One region of the Noviherbaspirillum sp. ST9 genome, then DNA from elsewhere that is predicted to be linked to it. Evidence: predicted binding sites of a transcription regulator. Region 1 holds the regulator's gene; each other region holds the start of a gene.

Evidence for each region. Region 1 encodes sigma-54, which starts transcription at its own class of promoters, with help from an activator protein. Its sites were predicted from a motif close to TGGCANGNAANCTGCTTT; they were not measured.
Region 2: the regulator sigma-54 is predicted to act here: its motif matches at 3,029-3,046, upstream of ACNOHI_RS05030 (PEP-CTERM sorting domain-containing protein).
Region 3: the regulator sigma-54 is predicted to act here: its motif matches at 1,851-1,868, upstream of ACNOHI_RS18525 (CmpA/NrtA family ABC transporter substrate-binding protein).

Annotation. Positions count from the first base shown of each region.
Region 1 is NZ_JBLWFR010000004.1:501,781-507,777, reverse strand. Features, by position in the region: gene ACNOHI_RS11570 (KpsF/GutQ family sugar-phosphate isomerase) at 1-47, shown strand, start outside; gene ACNOHI_RS11565 (KdsC family phosphatase) at 47-571, shown strand; gene lptC (LPS export ABC transporter periplasmic protein LptC) at 581-1,162, shown strand; gene lptA (lipopolysaccharide transport periplasmic protein LptA) at 1,200-1,748, shown strand; gene lptB (LPS export ABC transporter ATP-binding protein) at 1,750-2,490, shown strand; gene ACNOHI_RS11545 (RNA polymerase factor sigma-54) at 2,510-4,006, shown strand; gene hpf (ribosome hibernation-promoting factor, HPF/YfiA family) at 4,099-4,446, shown strand; gene ACNOHI_RS11535 (enoyl-CoA hydratase/isomerase family protein) at 4,600-5,691, shown strand; gene ACNOHI_RS11530 (deoxyguanosinetriphosphate triphosphohydrolase) at 5,688-5,997, opposite strand, start outside.
Region 2 is NZ_JBLWFR010000002.1:367,741-373,737, forward strand. Features, by position in the region: gene ACNOHI_RS05020 (c-type cytochrome) at 1-253, shown strand, start outside; gene ACNOHI_RS05025 (peptidase U32 family protein) at 258-2,228, opposite strand; gene ACNOHI_RS05030 (PEP-CTERM sorting domain-containing protein) at 2,398-2,955, opposite strand; gene ACNOHI_RS05035 (BON domain-containing protein) at 3,435-3,731, shown strand; gene ACNOHI_RS05040 (copper-binding protein) at 3,780-4,124, opposite strand; gene glgA (glycogen synthase GlgA) at 4,382-5,905, shown strand; gene glgX (glycogen debranching protein GlgX) at 5,991-5,997, shown strand, end outside.
Region 3 is NZ_JBLWFR010000007.1:400,450-406,446, reverse strand. Features, by position in the region: gene plsY (glycerol-3-phosphate 1-O-acyltransferase PlsY) at 1-35, shown strand, start outside; gene tsaD (tRNA (adenosine(37)-N6)-threonylcarbamoyltransferase complex transferase subunit TsaD) at 37-1,065, opposite strand; gene ACNOHI_RS18530 (ANTAR domain-containing response regulator) at 1,140-1,763, shown strand; gene ACNOHI_RS18525 (CmpA/NrtA family ABC transporter substrate-binding protein) at 2,091-3,278, shown strand; gene ntrB (nitrate ABC transporter permease) at 3,288-4,181, shown strand; gene ACNOHI_RS18515 (ABC transporter ATP-binding protein) at 4,192-5,007, shown strand; gene ACNOHI_RS18510 (protein kinase domain-containing protein) at 5,059-5,997, opposite strand, start outside.

The sequences.
Region 1 (5,997 bases):
TCGGCGCGCTGCACATCCATGACCTGACCCGCGCAAAGGTGATCTGATGCAAGACATACTGGCAAGGGCAGCGCAAGTCCGGCTCATGATCTTCGACGTCGACGGCATCCTGACCGACGGCAGTCTGCATTACGCCCCCGACGGCGAAATGATCAAGACGTTCAACGTGCTGGACGGGCACGGCATCAAGCTGCTGCAGCAATCGGGCGTGGCCACCGCGATCATCAGCGCGCGCAGGTCCGCCATCGTCGCCAAGCGCGCGGCCGATCTCGGTGTGCAGCACCTGTATCAAGGCGTGCACGACAAGCTGGAAGCGTTTAAAGAACTGCTAGCCAAGACCGGCACGGCGCGGGAAGCATGCGGCTTCGTCGGCGACGACGTGATCGACCTGCCCATCCTGCTGCGCGTCGGATTCGCGGCCAGTGTCCCGAATGGACATGGCGAAGTGAAATCGCGCGTGCATTACGTGACCAAGGCGAATGGCGGTCAAGGTGCGGCGCGCGAGCTGTGCGACCTGATCATGCGCGCCCAGGGCAATTACGAAGCGGCGCTGGCGCCCTACCTGAAGTAGGTGCAGAGCATGCGGCCATGGCGCATCCGGTTATTCATGACACTCGCGCCGCTGGTCGTGCTGGCACTGGCCAGTTTCTGGCTGTACGAAGTCATGCGCCGCGCGACCGATACGGTTGTCCCGAGCCCGGAGCGCAGTGAACCTGATTTCTACGTTGAAAAGTTCAGCTACGTGAAGTTGTCGAAGACAGGCTCGGCGCAATACCATGTTGCCGGCGAAAGAATGACGCACAATCCGCAGGATGATTCGTACGACATCGTGAATCCTGTCGTGAGCAATATCCGCGATGCCAATGCACCGATGACCATTCGTGCGGAGCGCGCGCGCGTCAACAGCGACAACAGCCAGGTGCACCTGTACCGAAACGTGCGCATGGACAGGCCGGCATCCGCAACGGCGGAGCCGATTCGTATCCGTACCGAGTACATGCTGGTGCTTCCGGACGACGATGTGATGAAGACCGACAAGCCGGTTGAAATCACGACGGACCGCGCCAAGCTGACGGGTACGGGCATGGTGGCGAACAATGCAACGCGGGAGTTCAACCTGACGAGCAATGTTCATGGCACGTATCAAGCCCGCGTGCGCTGATTCGGTATAACTTGATGCTTCCTATTCGAGATCTTTCATGAAACATTTTTTCTTGTTGCTGATGACGCTGATCGCGATGGTCGCAGGCAATGCGCACGCGGAAAAAGCCGATTCCGACAAGCCGACCAATGTCGAGGCCGACCAGATGGCCTATGACGACATCAAGCAGGTCAATACTTTCACCGGCAACGTGATCCTGACGCGCGGCACGCTGATCATGCGCGCGCACAAGCTGGTGGTATCGCAGGATCCCGCCGGCTACCAGTTCGCGACGCTGTTCGCACCGCCTGGCGGCGTGGCGACCTTTCGCCAGAAGCGCGACGCCGGCCCGAATCAGTGGATGGAAGGTCAAGCAGAACGCATCGAATACGACGGCAAGTCCGAAATGGTGAAACTGTTCTCGAAGGCAAAGATGCGCCGCCTCGAAGGCAACAAGCCGACCGACGAAGTTGAAGGCGAGTTCATCTCCTACGACAGCCGCGCCGAATTTTTCACCGTGAACAACACGGCGACCGGTGCAAACAAGCCCGGCGGCGGCCGTATCAAGGCCATTATCCAGCCACGCTCCGAATCAAAGGACAAATGAGATGACGAGCACACTGGTAGTCAACGGTTTGCAAAAGAGCTACGGCACGCGCCAGGTCGTGCACGATGTCTCGCTGCAAGTTGCGAGCGGTGAAGTAGTCGGCCTGCTCGGTCCGAATGGCGCCGGCAAAACAACGTCGTTCTACATGATCGTGGGGCTGGTGCCGTCGGACGCCGGAGAAATCGATCTCAACGGCGTCGCGATTTCCCGCCTGCCCATTCACCGGCGCGCCACGCTCGGCTTGTCCTACTTGCCGCAGGAAGCGTCGGTGTTCCGCAAGCTCAGCGTCGAGGACAACATCCGCGCGGTGCTGGAATTGCAACGTATCGACGACAAGCCGCTTTCCAAGGCTGAAATCGACAAGCGGCTGAACACGCTCCTCGCCGAATTGCAGATCGAGCGCCTGCGCGAAAACCAGGCGCTCTCGCTCTCGGGCGGCGAGCGCCGTCGCGTCGAGATCGCGCGTGCCCTGGCGACCAACCCGCGCTTCGTGCTGCTCGACGAACCGTTTGCGGGCGTGGATCCGATCGCGGTCATCGAAATCCAGCGCATCGTGCGCTTCCTCAAGGAACGCGGCATCGGCGTGCTGATTACCGACCATAACGTGCGGGAGACCTTGGGCATTTGCGACAGAGCCTATATCATCAACCAGGGCTCAGTCCTGGCAAGCGGCCGTCCTGACGACATCATTGCAAACGAGTCGGTGCGGCGCGTGTATTTGGGTGAACACTTCCGGATGTGACGGAAGAAGACCAGAACGTATGAAACAGACACTCCAACTTCGAATCTCGCAACATCTGGCGCTGACGCCCCAGTTGCAACAGTCGATCCGCCTGCTGCAGCTGTCGACGCTCGAGCTGCACCAGGAGCTGGAACAGATCCTCTCGGACAACCCGATGCTGGAGCGGGTCGACGATCCCCTCGACCATTCCGTTCGCCTGCTTGCTGACGGCGCCATCAGCGCATCCCCGACGGCAAACGGCAGCACGACGGAAGCACCGGCAGCGGAAGGCAGCAGCAGCGCGTCTTCATCCGAAGAACCCGAAGGTGCGTTTGAAGGTGGCAACGCAGAGGGATCGGATGCCAGCTCCGGCGACAGCGACTGGAGTTTCGACGACGTCGCGCGCACCTCAAAGGCGCCCGAAGACGACGACGCACGCCCTCAGCTCGAGGCCCACGAAGTCACACTGCGCGAGCACCTGCTGGAGCAGATGCGCGTCACTGTGCGCGAGCATCGCGACCGCGCACTCGTCGAACTGATCATCGACGCGCTCAATGACAACGGCTACCTTGAAGAACCGCTCGAGGAAATCCACGCACGTCTGCCGGAAGAGCTCGGGATCGAACTCGAGGAACTCGCCGTCGCACTGAAACTGGTCCAGAGCTTTGAGCCCGCAGGCGTCGGTGCACGCAATGCATCCGAGTGTCTTGCAATCCAGATCCGTCGCTTTCCGAAAATTGCGCTCGTGACGCGCCGCCGCGCGCTGGACATCGTCGAAAATCATCTCGCCCTGTTCGCGCAGCGCGACTTCAACAAGCTGAAGAAGGCACTCGACTGCGACGAAGAAGACCTGCGTGAGGCGCAGGCGGTCATCCGCAGCTGCAATCCGCACCCCGGCGCGCTGTTTGCCTCGGATGCGTCCGATTACGTCGTCCCCGACGTCATTGTCAAGAAAACAAAGAACGGCTGGCAGGTTTTCCTCAACCATGACGTCATGCCGCGCCTGCGCGTGAATGCCCTCTACGCCAACATCCTCAAGCAGAGCAAGGGTGAGGGGTCGCTTACTTCGCAGCTGCAGGAAGCCAAGTGGCTGATCAAGAACATGCGCCAGCGCTTCGACACGATCCTGCGCGTCGCCCAGGCGATTGTCGACCGCCAACGCAATTTCTTCTCCCATGGCGCCGTCGCCATGCGCCCTCTTGTCTTGCGTGAAATTGCTGATACACTGGGTTTACACGAGAGTACTATTTCTCGTGTGACAACTCAAAAGTACATGCTGACCCCCCATGGCATGTTCGAGTTGAAGTACTTCTTCGGCAGCCACGTCGCCACAGAAGCGGGGGGCGAAGCTTCATCGACGGCAATCCGCGCGCTGATCAAACAATTGATAGGAGCAGAAGACCCCAAGAATCCATTCTCAGACAGCAAAATTGCGGATATGTTGGGGGAGCAAGGCATGGTCGTGGCACGACGTACCGTCGCGAAGTATCGCGAAGCCCTGAAAATCCCTCCAGTCAATCTGCGCAAATCCCTGTAGCTTTCGTGTTGTAGTGTAGTTGCTGTGTTCGGCGTAGCTCGACTACGCGGGCACGTGCGAACCTCCAGCGACGCCATCCATAGGAGCGCTGTATGAATCTTACAATCAGTGGACATCACCTCGAACTGACACCGGCCATCCGCGAATATACGGAAACCAAGCTGGAACGCATCATCCGCCATTTCGACCATGTCATTGATATCGCAGTCATCTTGGGTGTGGAAAAACCGTCAGAAAAGGAAAAGAGACAGAGAGCAGAAGTCAATCTGCGACTACGGGGCAACGTCATTCATGTCGAGAGTTTTGCGGAAGACCTGTACGCTGCCATCGACACATTGATTGACAAACTGGACCGTCAGGTACTGAAGTACAAGACAAAGATCCAGGACCACCAGCACGAATCGTTCAAGCGCATGCCGGACACATCGGCCGCTGCGTGACATTTCTCCGGCCCGTCAGGGCCATGACGATCAAGGGCGCATCAATGCGCCCTTTTTATTTGGCCGCCGCCACGCGGCGAATGTCGGGCGTGCGACTGCGAGCTTCTGGCATTGCCGATACAATGATCCGCTTCCCGTACTTACTTGCCGGCCATGACTGAATTCGTCCAGACCCATATCAAGAACAACATCGGCTTCATCACGCTTGATCGCCCCAAAGCACTGAACTCCCTGTCGCTCGACATGGTTCGCGCGCTCACGACGACATTGATCGCGTGGCGCAGCGATAGTGCGGTGCGCGCAGTGGCGATCCGCAGTAGCAGCGAGCGTGCGTTTTGTGCGGGTGGCGATATACGTTTCTTTTACGACGCGGGACGGGCGAATCCGCAGGGCGGAAGCGCATCGCTGGAAGACTTTTTCACGGAAGAGTATGCACTGAACCATCTCATCCACTTCTATCCCAAGCCGTATGTCGCCGTCATGGACGGCATCGTCATGGGGGGTGGAATGGGTGTTGCGCAAGGGGGCGAATCCAACCGACTGCGCATCGTCACCGAGCGCACGAAGATGGCGATGCCGGAGGTGAACATTGGCCTGTTCCCTGATGTGGGCGGGGGATATTTCCTGTCGCGCGTGCCCGGCGAAATCGGCACTTACCTCGGCGTCACCGGCGAAACCATCGGCGCTGCCGATGCCCTGTATGCCGGCCTCGCCGACGTGTTTGTGCCTGCTGCGGAACTTGCTTCGCTCTCCGCCATGCTTGAGTCCGTAGATTCCTCCGGACTGCCCGACGCCATTCGTGAATTCGCGTCGCGATTCGCATCGCAGGCTGAACCTGCAGCAAGCGTGCTCGCTACCGAGCGCAGCGCAATCGACCGGCATTTTGCACATGACGATGTGCTGTCGATTGCGGACTCTCTCAGGAAAGACGACAGCGCATTTGCACGAAAAGCACTCGACACCATGAGCAAACGCTCGCCGCTCATGATGTGCGTGACCTTGTCGCAGCTGCGTCGTGGAAGGACGATGGGCGTTGCGGACAACCTGCGCATGGAGCGTACCATGGTGCGCCGCAGTTTTGAGAACGGCGAAGTGCTCGAAGGAATCAGGTCGGTGGTGATCGACAAGGACAATGCGCCGAAATGGTCGCCGGCACAACTGGCCGGCGTCAGCACGGAAATGATCGAGCGCTTCTTTGAACCGGCATGGCCGGCGCATGCGCACCCCCTGCGCACGCTGGACTAGATTTCTTCGACGGTGAAAAGGCGGCGGAATTCGCGCATCGCGTATCGATCCGTCATGCCAGCGATATAGTCGGCGACCTTGCGCGCCTGCGCCCGCATCTGGTCGGCAGTCGCGCCGTCGCGCAGACCTGTCTGGTAATCCGGGGGAAGCAGGCGCGGTTCACGCATGAATGCCTCGAACAATTCGCGAATGATGCGTCGCGCCTTGCTGGTCATGCGGTTGACCTGGTAGTGCTGGTACAGGTTGTGACGCAGGAAATGCTTCAACTGTGCGGCCTCCCTGTTCATCTCCGCGGAGAACGCGATC
Region 2 (5,997 bases), on a different contig from region 1:
GTTTGCCGCCCAGTGCGCTGCCTGTCATGGCGCGGATCTGAGAGGCAGCGACAAGGGACCGTCCATGCTGCACAAAATCTACGAACCGTCCCATCACAGCGACGCCGCCTTCCAGTTCGCCGTCAAGAACGGGGTGCGGGCGCACCACTGGAAGTTCGGCGACATGGCGGCCGTGCCCGGGCTGACACCCGATGACGTCGCGCACATAACCGCCTATATCCGCATGGAGCAGAGGAAGGTCGGAATCCAGTAATGCTTCAGGCGGCCGGGCGCTTGCGATGGAAGACCAGCGGGCTGTACGGCACCGCCGACGGCGGAGGCGAGTTCAGGATGTTCGGCTTCATCGCCCCGACCACATGCATTTCACAGGGCTTGCAGTCAAAACGCAGCGTATAGCGCTCGTTGCCGCTGACCAGCGTCATCGGATCGGCCCGCACCTGGCCCTGTACGCCTTGTACGCCCTTTGCCTGCTTCGGACAGAGGTTGAACGAGAAGCGCAGACAGTGCTTGGTGATCATCAATGACACCTCACCCGGTTCCTCGTGCGCTTCGTAAGCCGCGTCAATCAATTGCACGCCGTGCTTTTGATAGAAGGCGCGCGCCTTCTCGTTGTACACATTCGCAAGGTAGCTCAGTTGTGATTCGGGATAGGCGGGGCGCGGTTCTGCCGATGCCTTGCGCGGCGGGCGCTGCCAGGAGGCGAGGCGTGCTGTTTCATGCGCTTCAATGGCATCACGGCGCAGCGCATTGATCGCCGCTGCCGGTACGAACCACGGCTTCGACAGCTTCGGTTCCACGTTGCCCGCCTCGAACATCGTATTGCCGAGCTTGCCCAGGCTGGAGCGCAGGGAGGCTTCCGCCTGCACGGGCTGCTGCGCAGGCTGGAACGCAATGGCCGCGTCGGTCGTCGTGGTGATGCCGTCCTCGTCGCACGTGGCAAGGCGCAGGCCGTCCGCATGTTCGGTCAGTGTCAGGTGCAGCGTTACCTTGCGCTCTGACGACTTCTTGTTCAGTGCGCCTTCCCACTGGTGGTCGCGGTTGCGGTGGATGACGGTGCCTGGCTTGAGGCCGGGCAGGGCGCTCAACTGTTCATTCGGGAAAACGCGCCAGCGTTGGCCGTCCTCGTCCTCACCGAGCCTTTCCACCTTGTTGGCCTGGAGTCCGACGGTATTGCGCTTGTTCATGTAATTCAGGCCGTCCCCATTGGCCATTGGGGCGTCCGTCACCATGTCGAAATGATCGGCGCCCATGCGCGTCACCGTCCCCAGTTCCACCCCTACATATTTCGGCGAATCGAAAGCGCCGATGTCCGCCAGTCGGCCATTCGCAAAATAGTCTGTATGGCCGCGATGGAAGTTCTTGTCCACGTCGGGCGTGAACATCAAGCGCGTGCTGCCGCTGGACGCGCGGGCGAACTCGGGGCGCCGCTCCAGGATTTCGTCGAGCAACATCCGGTAATGACCGGTAATGTTCTTCACATAACCCATGTCCTTGTAGCGTCCCTCGATCTTGAACGAGCGGATGCCGGCGTCGACCAGCGCTTCGAGATTGCGGCTCTGGTCGTTGTCCTTCATCGACAGCAGGTGCTTTTCATAGGCCACCACGCGTCCCTCGCCATCCGTAAGGGTATAGGGCAGGCGGCAAGCCTGCGAGCAGTCGCCGCGATTGGCGCTGCGGCCGGTGTCGGCATGGGAGATGTAGCACTGGCCCGAAAACGCGACGCACAGCGCGCCATGGATGAAGTATTCAAGCGGGGTGTCGACTTCCGCCCGGATCCGGCGGATTTGCTCCAGCGTCAGCTCGCGCGCGAGCACCAGTTGGGAGAACCCGACCGCACCAAGGAAGCGCGCCTTCTCCACCGTGCGGATATCGCACTGCGTGCTCGCATGCAACTGAATGGGCGGCAGGTCCATTTCGAGCAGGCCCATGTCCTGCACGATGAGGGCATCGACGCCGGCATCGTAAAGTTGCCAGATCTGCTTGCGCGCGGCGTCCAGCTCGGCGTCATGCAGGATGGTGTTCAGCGTAACGAAGATGCGCGCATGGTAGCGATGGGCGAAATCGACCAGTCCGGCGATGTCCTCGATCGAATTGCTTGCATTGTGGCGGGCGCCGAACGAAGGCCCCCCAATGTAGACCGCGTCGGCCCCGTGGAGGATGGCTTCGCGTCCGATCTCGGCGGTTTTGGCGGGCGAGAGCAGTTCGAGATGGTGGGCGGGGAGTGACATGGCGGGGTCCAATCGGGCGAAGGCGGAAATTATAGCCAAAGCACGACCCCGGCAGTGGGAGAGAAGTTCCGGGGAATGGGCATCCGGTAGGATGCCTTCCCCGGTCTAATTATTGAAAGTCAGGAATGGCGTAGAGTTATTGTTAATTGCATAGCCTGTAACGCCCATGTCACGCCTGGGTGTCACCGCGACGCTGCCTGCGCGACAACCACATTCCGGCCATGCCGATGCCCAGCAGCGTCAACGGCAGGGGCTCGGGTACGTGGGTTTCGCCACCGCTGAACGTCGTGTAATGGCTGATACGTTCAATATTGCAGTTTCTGCAACCCGACATGCCGGTAATTCCAAGAACTTGCGCGTCGGAAAAGACGAGCTTCGTCAACTCTGCAATGTTCTGGAAGAAAAAGGTGTCAGCTGCAACGTTTAGCCCGCCGATGCCGAATTTGACAGCGAAGAAACCTGGCGTATCAGGGGCGACATCGATGAACCACTGATCGAGCGTGCCCGGGTTCTGGGCGGCGGTGCTGATGTCGACTTTTGAGTCCAGTTCCAGATCCTGGCCGGTGATCGCTTCGATGGCAGCCAGCTCCGTCGCATCGCCGGAGTTTCCTGACAAGGTCTGGCCGATCTTGACGTCCAATGTGTAGGCTGCGGCTGGCAGGCTGGCCACGCTGAGTACCAGGCCTGCACAGGCAGCGACTCCTGTGGCAATGAAACGCTTGAACATATGATTCCCCTCGTAAAGTTGAATAAAAGGACTTGATTGACAAAACGCAATGGCAGCTTGCGTCACCATAGGTACAGCAAAGTCAATGCCAAATAGTTAACTCTTTGTTTTGACTGGCATTCATCGCCGAATACGGACGGACGCTGTATGAGATGTAAGCGTGGTCGACAAAAAGTGAGATTTATCAATGCCTTACGAAGCCGTACGGAAAAATTCTGTCTTATCGGATATGCAATATTCCAAGGGGAATGAATAAAATTTCTGCGGCCCAAAAATCTGGGCAGTAAATTTCCGTGCGGCTCGGATTAGCCCGATTCGACTGACTTTGCGCAAACGTTTTGCCAGCCAGAAGTGTCAATTCCATCGACAAAGAAGGGGTATTCAAACCGTTCGGACAAACGCTGCGTGGGGAATTTTTTTGCGCCCACGCGTTGTCATAACCTTCAGTTCCCTTACCTGATACGAACAATGGAGGTGCAATGAAAACCACAGGTCTCATTCTTGGCGCGGCATTCTTGCTTGGCGCCTGTGCCACGCCAAATCCTTCTCCCGACGCCCAGTTATCGGCGCGCGTAAAACAGGAAATTGCCCAGACGGAAGGAATCGGGGGTGCGCGCTCGGTGAAGGTCGAGTCGGCGAAGGGCGTCGTGATCCTCTCCGGCTTTATCGGGACGGAGAAGCAGAAGAGCGACGCGGGGCAAACCGCGCTGAAGGTTTCCGGCGTGCAGCAGGTCTTCAACAACCTGCAGGTGATTAACCGGAGTTCCGGAGAGTAGGGATGGGAGAGGTGCGGCCCGCGAGGCAGGCCGCGATGGAAGAACGGATTACTGCGCGGCTTCCATCTTCACGACGGTGAGCGCACCTTTTACCTTGTCGGCGTCAAAGCGGATCTTGTCCCCGACCTTGACCTGATCGAGCATCTTCGGGTCGGCGACGCGGAACACCATCGTCATGGGCTCCATGTCCAGGCGGTAGATCCGGCCGTGCTTGATGGTGATCTTGCCAGCGCCCTTGTCGATCTTCTTGACTTCACCGGCGGAGAGCTGCGCAGCGGCCGTCGTGTCCGCGGCTGCGCCATGATGCCCCTTGTGCGCATCCTGGGCGATAACGGATTGCGCGGATGCGAGGCCCATGAGCAGGGCAAGAGCAAGCTTGGATACGTGTTTCATGTTTTCCTTCATGGTGCGAGTGGAACGTGGAGACAGGCCAGTGGCCGACCCGCACATTGTGCCTACAACCAACGCGTCGGGCAATGTCTCGAAGGGAATCCTTCACCTCCCTGGAAGTGCTTGACCATCGGTTCGCAGACGCTTTGAAATGAAGGCAACGAAAAATTGATATTTGACAGGAGGGAAATCGGGTCGGCGAATTATTGTGGCTTTTTCCCATGGCGGGAAACACAACAACACGATCCGGAGTCACCACATTGAACGCACGCGTTCTTATCGTCGCATCTGAAGCAGTCCCCCTCGTCAAAACCGGCGGTCTCGCCGATGTCATTACTTCCCTGGCACGCAGCCTGCGCAAGCGGGGTATCGATGCCTCCATCCTCATGCCCGGCTATCCGACCGCGCTCGCCAGGGCGACCGGCTTGCAGGATGCGGGCATGCTGCCGGACCTGCCCGGCGGTGGCAGGCTTCTCGCGGGATCGATGCCCGGACAGGACGTGCCGGTCATCCTGCTGCGCACGCCGGCCTTCGATACCCGTCACGGCAATCCCTATGTCGACGACGCGGGGACGGAGTTCGCGGACAATGCCCTGTGCTTTGGCGCGCTTGCGCACGCGGCCGTCGCAATTTGCGCCGGTCGCACGACGCTCGCGCGACCGCACGTGGTGCACGCGAATGACTGGCATGCCGGCCTCGTCCCCGCGCTCCTGAGAGCCGCCGGCATTCAGGGAACGGGGACACTGCTGACCATCCATAACCTCGCATTCCAGGGCAACTATCCCATGGCGCATGCGGCGCTCCTCGGCATTCCACCGGAGATGCGTACTGCCGAGGGCTGCGAATACTGGGGACAGCTGAGCTTCCTCAAGGCCGGGATCCGCTACGCCGATTGCATCTCGACCGTCAGCCATTCCTATGCTGGCGAAATCCTGACGCCGCGCTTCGGCCATGGGATGGACGGCCTGCTCAGTGCGCGGCGGAAGGACCTGCACGCGATCCGCAACGGCGTCGATACCTCGACCTGGGACCCCGCTACGGACCCGCTCATCGCACGGCAGTTCGGGCCACTCGACATGCGCGGCAAGAGCGTGTGCAAGCGTGAATTGCAGACCTTGTTCGGGCTGCCGGCCGACCCGTTCGCCCCTGTGCTGGCGCTCGGCAGCCGCATGACCCACCAGAAAATGGCCGATGTCGCGCTGGTCGCGCTTCCCGAGGTGCTCCAGCGTTTCCCGCGTGCGCAAGTCGTCATCCTCGGCCGCGGCGACCACGGTTACGAAGCCGGGTTTGCCGCATTGGCGAAACATTTCTCGGGACGCGTCGGGGTACATATCGGCTATGACGAGCAGCGCGCCCACGCGCTCCATGCCGGCGCCGACATGCTGCTGCACGGAAGCCGGTTCGAACCGTTCGGATTGACGCCCTTGTATTCGATGCGTTACGGCACCATTCCGATTGCATCGCGCGTCGGCGGAATCATCGACACGATTGTTGATGCCGGGCTCTCGGGTACGCCATGCAAGGAGGCGAGTGGCATCCTGTTCGACGGTGACGCCCCCTCGAACATGACAGCGGCCGTCAGCCGTGCCTTCGACCTCTACGTGAACCCGAGTCGGTGGCATGCCGTGCAGTGCAATGCCATGGCTGCCGATTTTTCCTGGGAGCAGCCGGTGCAGGAATACATCGCCGTGTACCGCGCACTTGCCAGTGACGACGCCAGGGCGCTGTTCGATCTGCCACTGATATCGTCGGATGTGCAGGCCGTGCAGTACATGACCGCATGACATGTGTGCAGGCCCGCAGGCAACTTAAAGGATCGACAACGCTCCATCAGAAAGACAATGACAGCCGCATCTGGAGACGAGCCTAATGTTTT
Region 3 (5,997 bases), on a different contig from region 1:
GCAAGGAAAGCCGGATCGGCAGCAAGAAGAAGTAAGTCAGACCACGCGTAGTTCGTCCAGTGGCCAGCGCGGACGGACATTGAACCCATAATCGCGCTTGGCCGCCTGCGGATTGATCTGCAGGCGCATCGCCCCCGCGAAAGCGATCATCGCGCCATTGTCGGTGCAGAATTCCAGCTCGGGATAGAACACACGGAAGCGCCGTTTCTGCGCCGCCGCGTTCAACGCTTCCCGCAGCTGCCGGTTGGCGCCGACGCCGCCGGCGATCACCAGCCGCTTCAGGCCGGTTTCCTTCAGCGCGGACAGGCATTTTGCGACCAGCACATCCACGATGGCGTCGACGAAGGCGCGCGCGATGTTTGCCTTGTCCTGTTCGCAGATATTCACCACATGGTTTTTCACGAGCGTCAGGACGGCGGTCTTCAGGCCCGAGAAGCTGAAGTTGAGATCCTTGGAGTGCAGCATCGGACGCGGCAGCTTGTAGGTGCCCGGATCGCCGAATTCGGCCAGGCGCGAAATTGCCGGACCGCCGGGATAGCCGAGGCCGAGCAGCTTGGCCGACTTGTCAAAAGCTTCACCTGCAGCGTCATCCATCGTTTCACCGAGCAGGGTGTACTGGCCAACGCCGTCCACGCGCATCAGTTGCGTGTGACCGCCCGAGATCAACAAGGCAACAAACGGGAAGGAGGGCGGATCCTTCGATAGCAGCGGGGAGAGCAGGTGGCCTTCGAGGTGATGGACACCCAGCACAGGCCGGTCGAGCGCGAGGCCGAGTCCGCAGGCGACCGAGGCGCCGACCAGCAGTGCGCCGGCCAGGCCCGGTCCTTGTGTATACGCGATTGCATCGATTGCCGGACGTGTGACTTCCGCTTTTGCCAACACCTGTTCCAGCAAGGGAATCGCGCGCCGGATGTGGTCGCGCGACGCCAGTTCCGGCACCACGCCGCCGTATTCCTCATGCATGGCGACCTGCGAATGCAGGGCGTGCGCAAGGAGGCCGCGTTGTGTGTCGTACAACGCCAGGCCGGTTTCGTCACAGGAGGATTCGACGCCGAGGACAAGCATGGGATGGGGGGCTGGATGGCAAGGTTCTTGCAAAGCCCTATTTTATAGGATTAGCGCACAGAGGTTCTCATACCATGAACGACTCCAAACAGCTCAAGATCGTTGTCATCAACTCACTCGTCGTTCCCGAAGGCGCGGACCGGGCCGCGCAACTGCAGGCGGAACGGGCCCGCGCGATCCGCATCGGTCTGCTCGAAAGCGGCTACAACATCCTCGCGGCGCTGCCGCCGGATGCCGACCTGGAAGAGCAAATCGCGCAACTGCAGCCCGACGTGATCATCGTCGACGAACAGTCCGACGCCGCGCTGAAAAAGGTAGTGTCCGCCACTGCCAATGATCGTCGCCCCATCGTCTGCTTCACCGAGGACAACGACAGGGAAAAGATGCATGCTGCCATTGAGGCAGGCGTCTCTGCCTATGTCGTGGCAGGCCTCTCGGCAGAGCGGGTGAAGGCGGTGCTCGACGTGGCCATCGCGCGATTCGAGGTGGACCAGAAGCTTCGCCATGAGCTCTCCGAAACCAAGCTCAAGCTTGCCGAACGCAAGGTCATCGAACGCGCCAAGGGTTTGCTCATGGAGCGCCATCATTGCACCGAGGACGAGGCATACAAGAAGCTGCGCCGCCTCGCGATGGACAAGAACCTGAAGCTGTCCGAAGTGGCGCAACGCATGCTCGATGTCGTCGATCTGCTCATCTGAGCGCCCTTTTTTAATGCAACGCACGAAATGAGTGCGCCAATCCCGCTTAATCTGGATCAAATATGTAGGAAACCGGCTGACAATCGTTGGCACACCACTTGCAATTAGGGATCAAGCGCCAACGACGGCGCACCGACTGAATACCCCGTCCTGACCAAAGTTGGTGAGGGTGGTTTGGACAAAGGCGTCCGTTCACGCGCGTTTCGACTCGCAGTGACGGACGCCTTTCTTTTTGCCAGTTTCGAAATCATTCATGAGGAAATCATGACTATAAAAGGATCCAAAACGAACCTGACTCGTCGCAGCCTGATCAAGGCAGGTGCCGCAATGACTGCAGGCGCCTTCGGAGGACTGGCCACGCAAGGCGCATGGGCCGCAGGCTCCGACAAACCTGAGAAAGAAGAAGTCAAGGTCGGCTTCATTCCGCTGACCGACTGCGCTTCGGTCGTCATGGCATCCGTATTGGGCATCGACAAAAAATACGGCATCAAGATCACGCCGACCAAGGAAGCATCCTGGGCGGCGGTGCGCGACAAGCTGGTCAACGGCGAACTGGATGCGGCGCACGTACTGTACGGCCTCGTCTACGGCCTGCATCTCGGCATGAGCGGACCGAAGAAAGACATGGCAATGCTGATGACCTTGAACCACAACGGTCAGGCCATCACCCTGTCGAAAAAACTTTCCGACAAGGGCGCCGTGGACGGTGCTTCGCTGGCCAAGCTGATGCAGGCCGAGAAGCGCGAGTACACCTTCGCGCAGACCTTCCCGACCGGCACGCACGCGATGTGGCTGTATTACTGGCTTGCTGCGCACGGCATCGACCCGATGAAGGATGCAAAGATCATTACCGTGCCGCCGCCGCAGATGGTTGCCAACATGCGCGTCGGCAATATGGACGGCTACTGCGTGGGTGAGCCCTGGGGCCATCGCGCCATCATGGACGGCATCGGCATCACCGGCGTCACCACGCAGGACATCTGGAAAGACCATCCGGAAAAGGTCCTCGGCACGACGGCCGAGTGGGTAAAGAAATATCCGAACACGGCGCGCGCCATGACTGCCGCGGTGCTCGAAGCCAGCAAGTGGATCGATGCGGGACTGCAGAACAAGATGAAGATGGCCGAAACCGTGGCCGACAAGTCCTACGTCAACACCAGCGTCGATGCCATCAACCAGCGCATCCTCGGCCGCTATCAGAACGGCCTGGGCAAGACCTGGGACGATCCGAACCACATGAAGTTCTTCAATGACGGCTATGTGAACTTCCCGTACCTGTCCGACGGCATGTGGTTCCTGACCCAGCATCGCCGTTGGGGACTGCTGAAGGAAGACGTCGATTACCTGGCCGTTGCGAAGCAGATCAACCAGATCGACCTGTACAAGGATGCGGCCAACATGGCCAAGGTGAGCGTGCCGAAGGATCCGATGCGGTCCTCCAAACTGATCGATGGCGTGGTGTGGGACGGCAAGAACCCGAAGATGTATGCAGGTTCCTTCAAGATCAAAGTTTAAGAGGCCATCATGAGCGCAGTCATGGAAAACGTACTGAACAAGCCGGTCGAGCCGGTGTCCGAATCACCGCCAAAGAAAATGGCGAAGAAGCAGGTCGTGGCACCCACACCTGAAAGGAAGATGTCCTTGAAGCCCTTCGTCCTTGCGGTACTTCCGCCCATCTTCGGCCTAGCCCTGCTGGTCCTCGTATGGGAAATCGTCGCCGCCAAGAGCAACGGCTTTCCTACGCCCATGGTGACGCTGGAGCATGCGATCAAGCTGTTCTCCGATCCGTTCTACCAGAAGGGGCCCAATGACCAGGGCATCGGCTGGAACCTGTGGTCCTCGCTCAAGCGGGTCGGTATGGGCTTCGGCATGGCCGCGCTGGTCGGCATCCCGCTGGGCTTCATGATCGGCCGTTTTAAGTTCCTTGCGGGCATGTTCAATCCCATCGTCAGCCTGCTGAAACCGGTGTCGCCGCTCGCATGGCTGCCGATCGGCCTGCTGGTATTCAAGGCGGCGAATCCGGCGGCGATCTGGGCGATCTTCATCTGCTCGATCTGGCCGATGATCATCAACACCGCCGTCGGCGTGCAACGCGTGCCGCAGGATTACATGAATGTCGCCAAGGTGCTCAACCTGTCCGAATGGAAGATCGTGACCAAGATCCTGTTCCCATCGGTGCTGCCCTACATGCTGACCGGCGTGCGCCTGGCGATCGGCACCGCATGGCTGGTGATCGTCGCGGCGGAAATGCTGACCGGCGGCGTAGGCATCGGCTTCTGGGTGTGGGACGAGTGGAATAACCTGAACGTGCCGCACATCATCATCGCCATCGTCGTGATCGGTGTGGTCGGCCTCCTGCTGGAACAGGCGCTGGTCGCCATCGCCAAGGCATTCACCTACGAAGACGTCCGCAATTAAGGAGCGCATCATGGACAACACAAGCAAGTTCATCGAAATCCAGAAGGCGGAGATGGTGTTCCACACCAGCAAGGGAACCTTCCACGCGCTGCGCGACATCAACCTGAATGTGAAGAAGGGCGAGTTCGTGACGCTGATCGGCCACTCGGGTTGCGGCAAGTCGACGCTGCTGAACCTGATTGCCGGCCTGCTCACGGCAACCGACGGCACCCTGTTGTGCGCCAATCGGGAGATCGCAGGCCCAGGCCCGGAACGCGCAGTCGTGTTCCAGAACCATTCGTTGCTGCCGTGGCTGACCTGCTACGAGAACGTCTATCTGGCAGTGGAGCGCGTCTTTGGCGCGACCGCAAGCAAGGCCAAGCTGAAAGAACGCACCAAGGCCGCACTTGCATTGGTCGGTCTGACACATGCCGAGCAGAAGCGCCCGCACGAAATTTCCGGCGGCATGAAGCAGCGTGTCGGCATCGCCCGCGCGTTGTCGATGGAACCGAAGGTGCTCCTGATGGACGAGCCCTTCGGTGCGCTGGATGCATTGACGCGCGCGCATTTGCAGGACGAGCTGCTGAAGATCGTGGCCGAGACGGAATCGACGGTGGTCATGGTGACGCACGATGTGGATGAGGCCGTGCTCCTGTCGGACCGCATCGTAATGATGACGAATGGCCCGGCAGCGACGATCGGCGACATCGTCCATGTGCGACTCGACCGTCCGCGCGACCGAGTCGCGCTGGCGCACGATCCGCTGTACATCGAGTACCGCAGCGCGGTGCTGGAATTCCTGTATCACCGCCAGGCGCATCCGGCGGCGATGAAGGAAGCTGCCTGACAAGGTATGACGAGGGGGATGGGCGACGGGGGCTTCGGCCCCCGTTGTCTTTTATCTGGCGACGACGAGGTAGAGCAAGAGCAGGTTGATCACGACGGAGATGGTCGCTACCGCGCGCCACAATGCCACGGGATCGCGTTTTGCGAGGGGAACCGCAGCGCGTGGCGGGACAGGATTGCTGGCGCCGCGTTCGAGGGCGAGCAGGAATTCTTCCGCGGTTTCGAAGCGGTCCGCGGGATCGCGCGCTACCGCACGCAGCAGGACGTTCTCCAGCCATAGGGGAATTTCCGGTCGATACCTGCTTGGCAGCACCGGCTCAGCAAAGCGCGGGCGCTGGAATGGTTCGATTTCCCCGTAGGGGTAATGGCGCGTCAGCATCAGGTACAGCGTGACGCCGGCCGCGTACACGTCGGTCTGCCGGGACGGCGGCGCATTTTCGAACTGTTCCGGCGCCAGGAAGGACGGCGTACCGGCCTGGGGCGCGTTCAGCGGTTCTTCCTCTTCCAGTCCTGACATCGCCACCCCAAGATCCAGCAGGCGCAATTCGCCGTCCGTCCCCAAGTGGACGTTGCCCGGCTTGATGTCGCGATGAATGATGCTGCGGCGGTGCAGGGCGCCCACGGCGCGTACCAGTTTCTCGCCGATCGTGACTGTTTCCGGCGCGGTGAAATGCGCCCCGACATCCAGCTTCTGCTGCAAGGTTTCGCCTTCGTGCCAGGTGGTCAGGTAATACAGGTAGTTCTTCTGCTCGGGTGAGATCACCTGCGGGAAGAAGCGGGCGACGACGCGCTTCGCCAGCCACTCCTCATGGGCGAAGGCGGACCGTTCGTGCGGGTCGCCGGCACGATCGGGGTGCAAGGTCTTGAGGACGAGCTGGCGCTGCGTCTTGGGATCGACGACGCGATACAGCAGCGTTGCCGGCGAACTGTGGATGACGGCTTCCACGACGTAGCCGTCGATGGTCTGCCCCGGCTTCAATTTGGGCGGGAC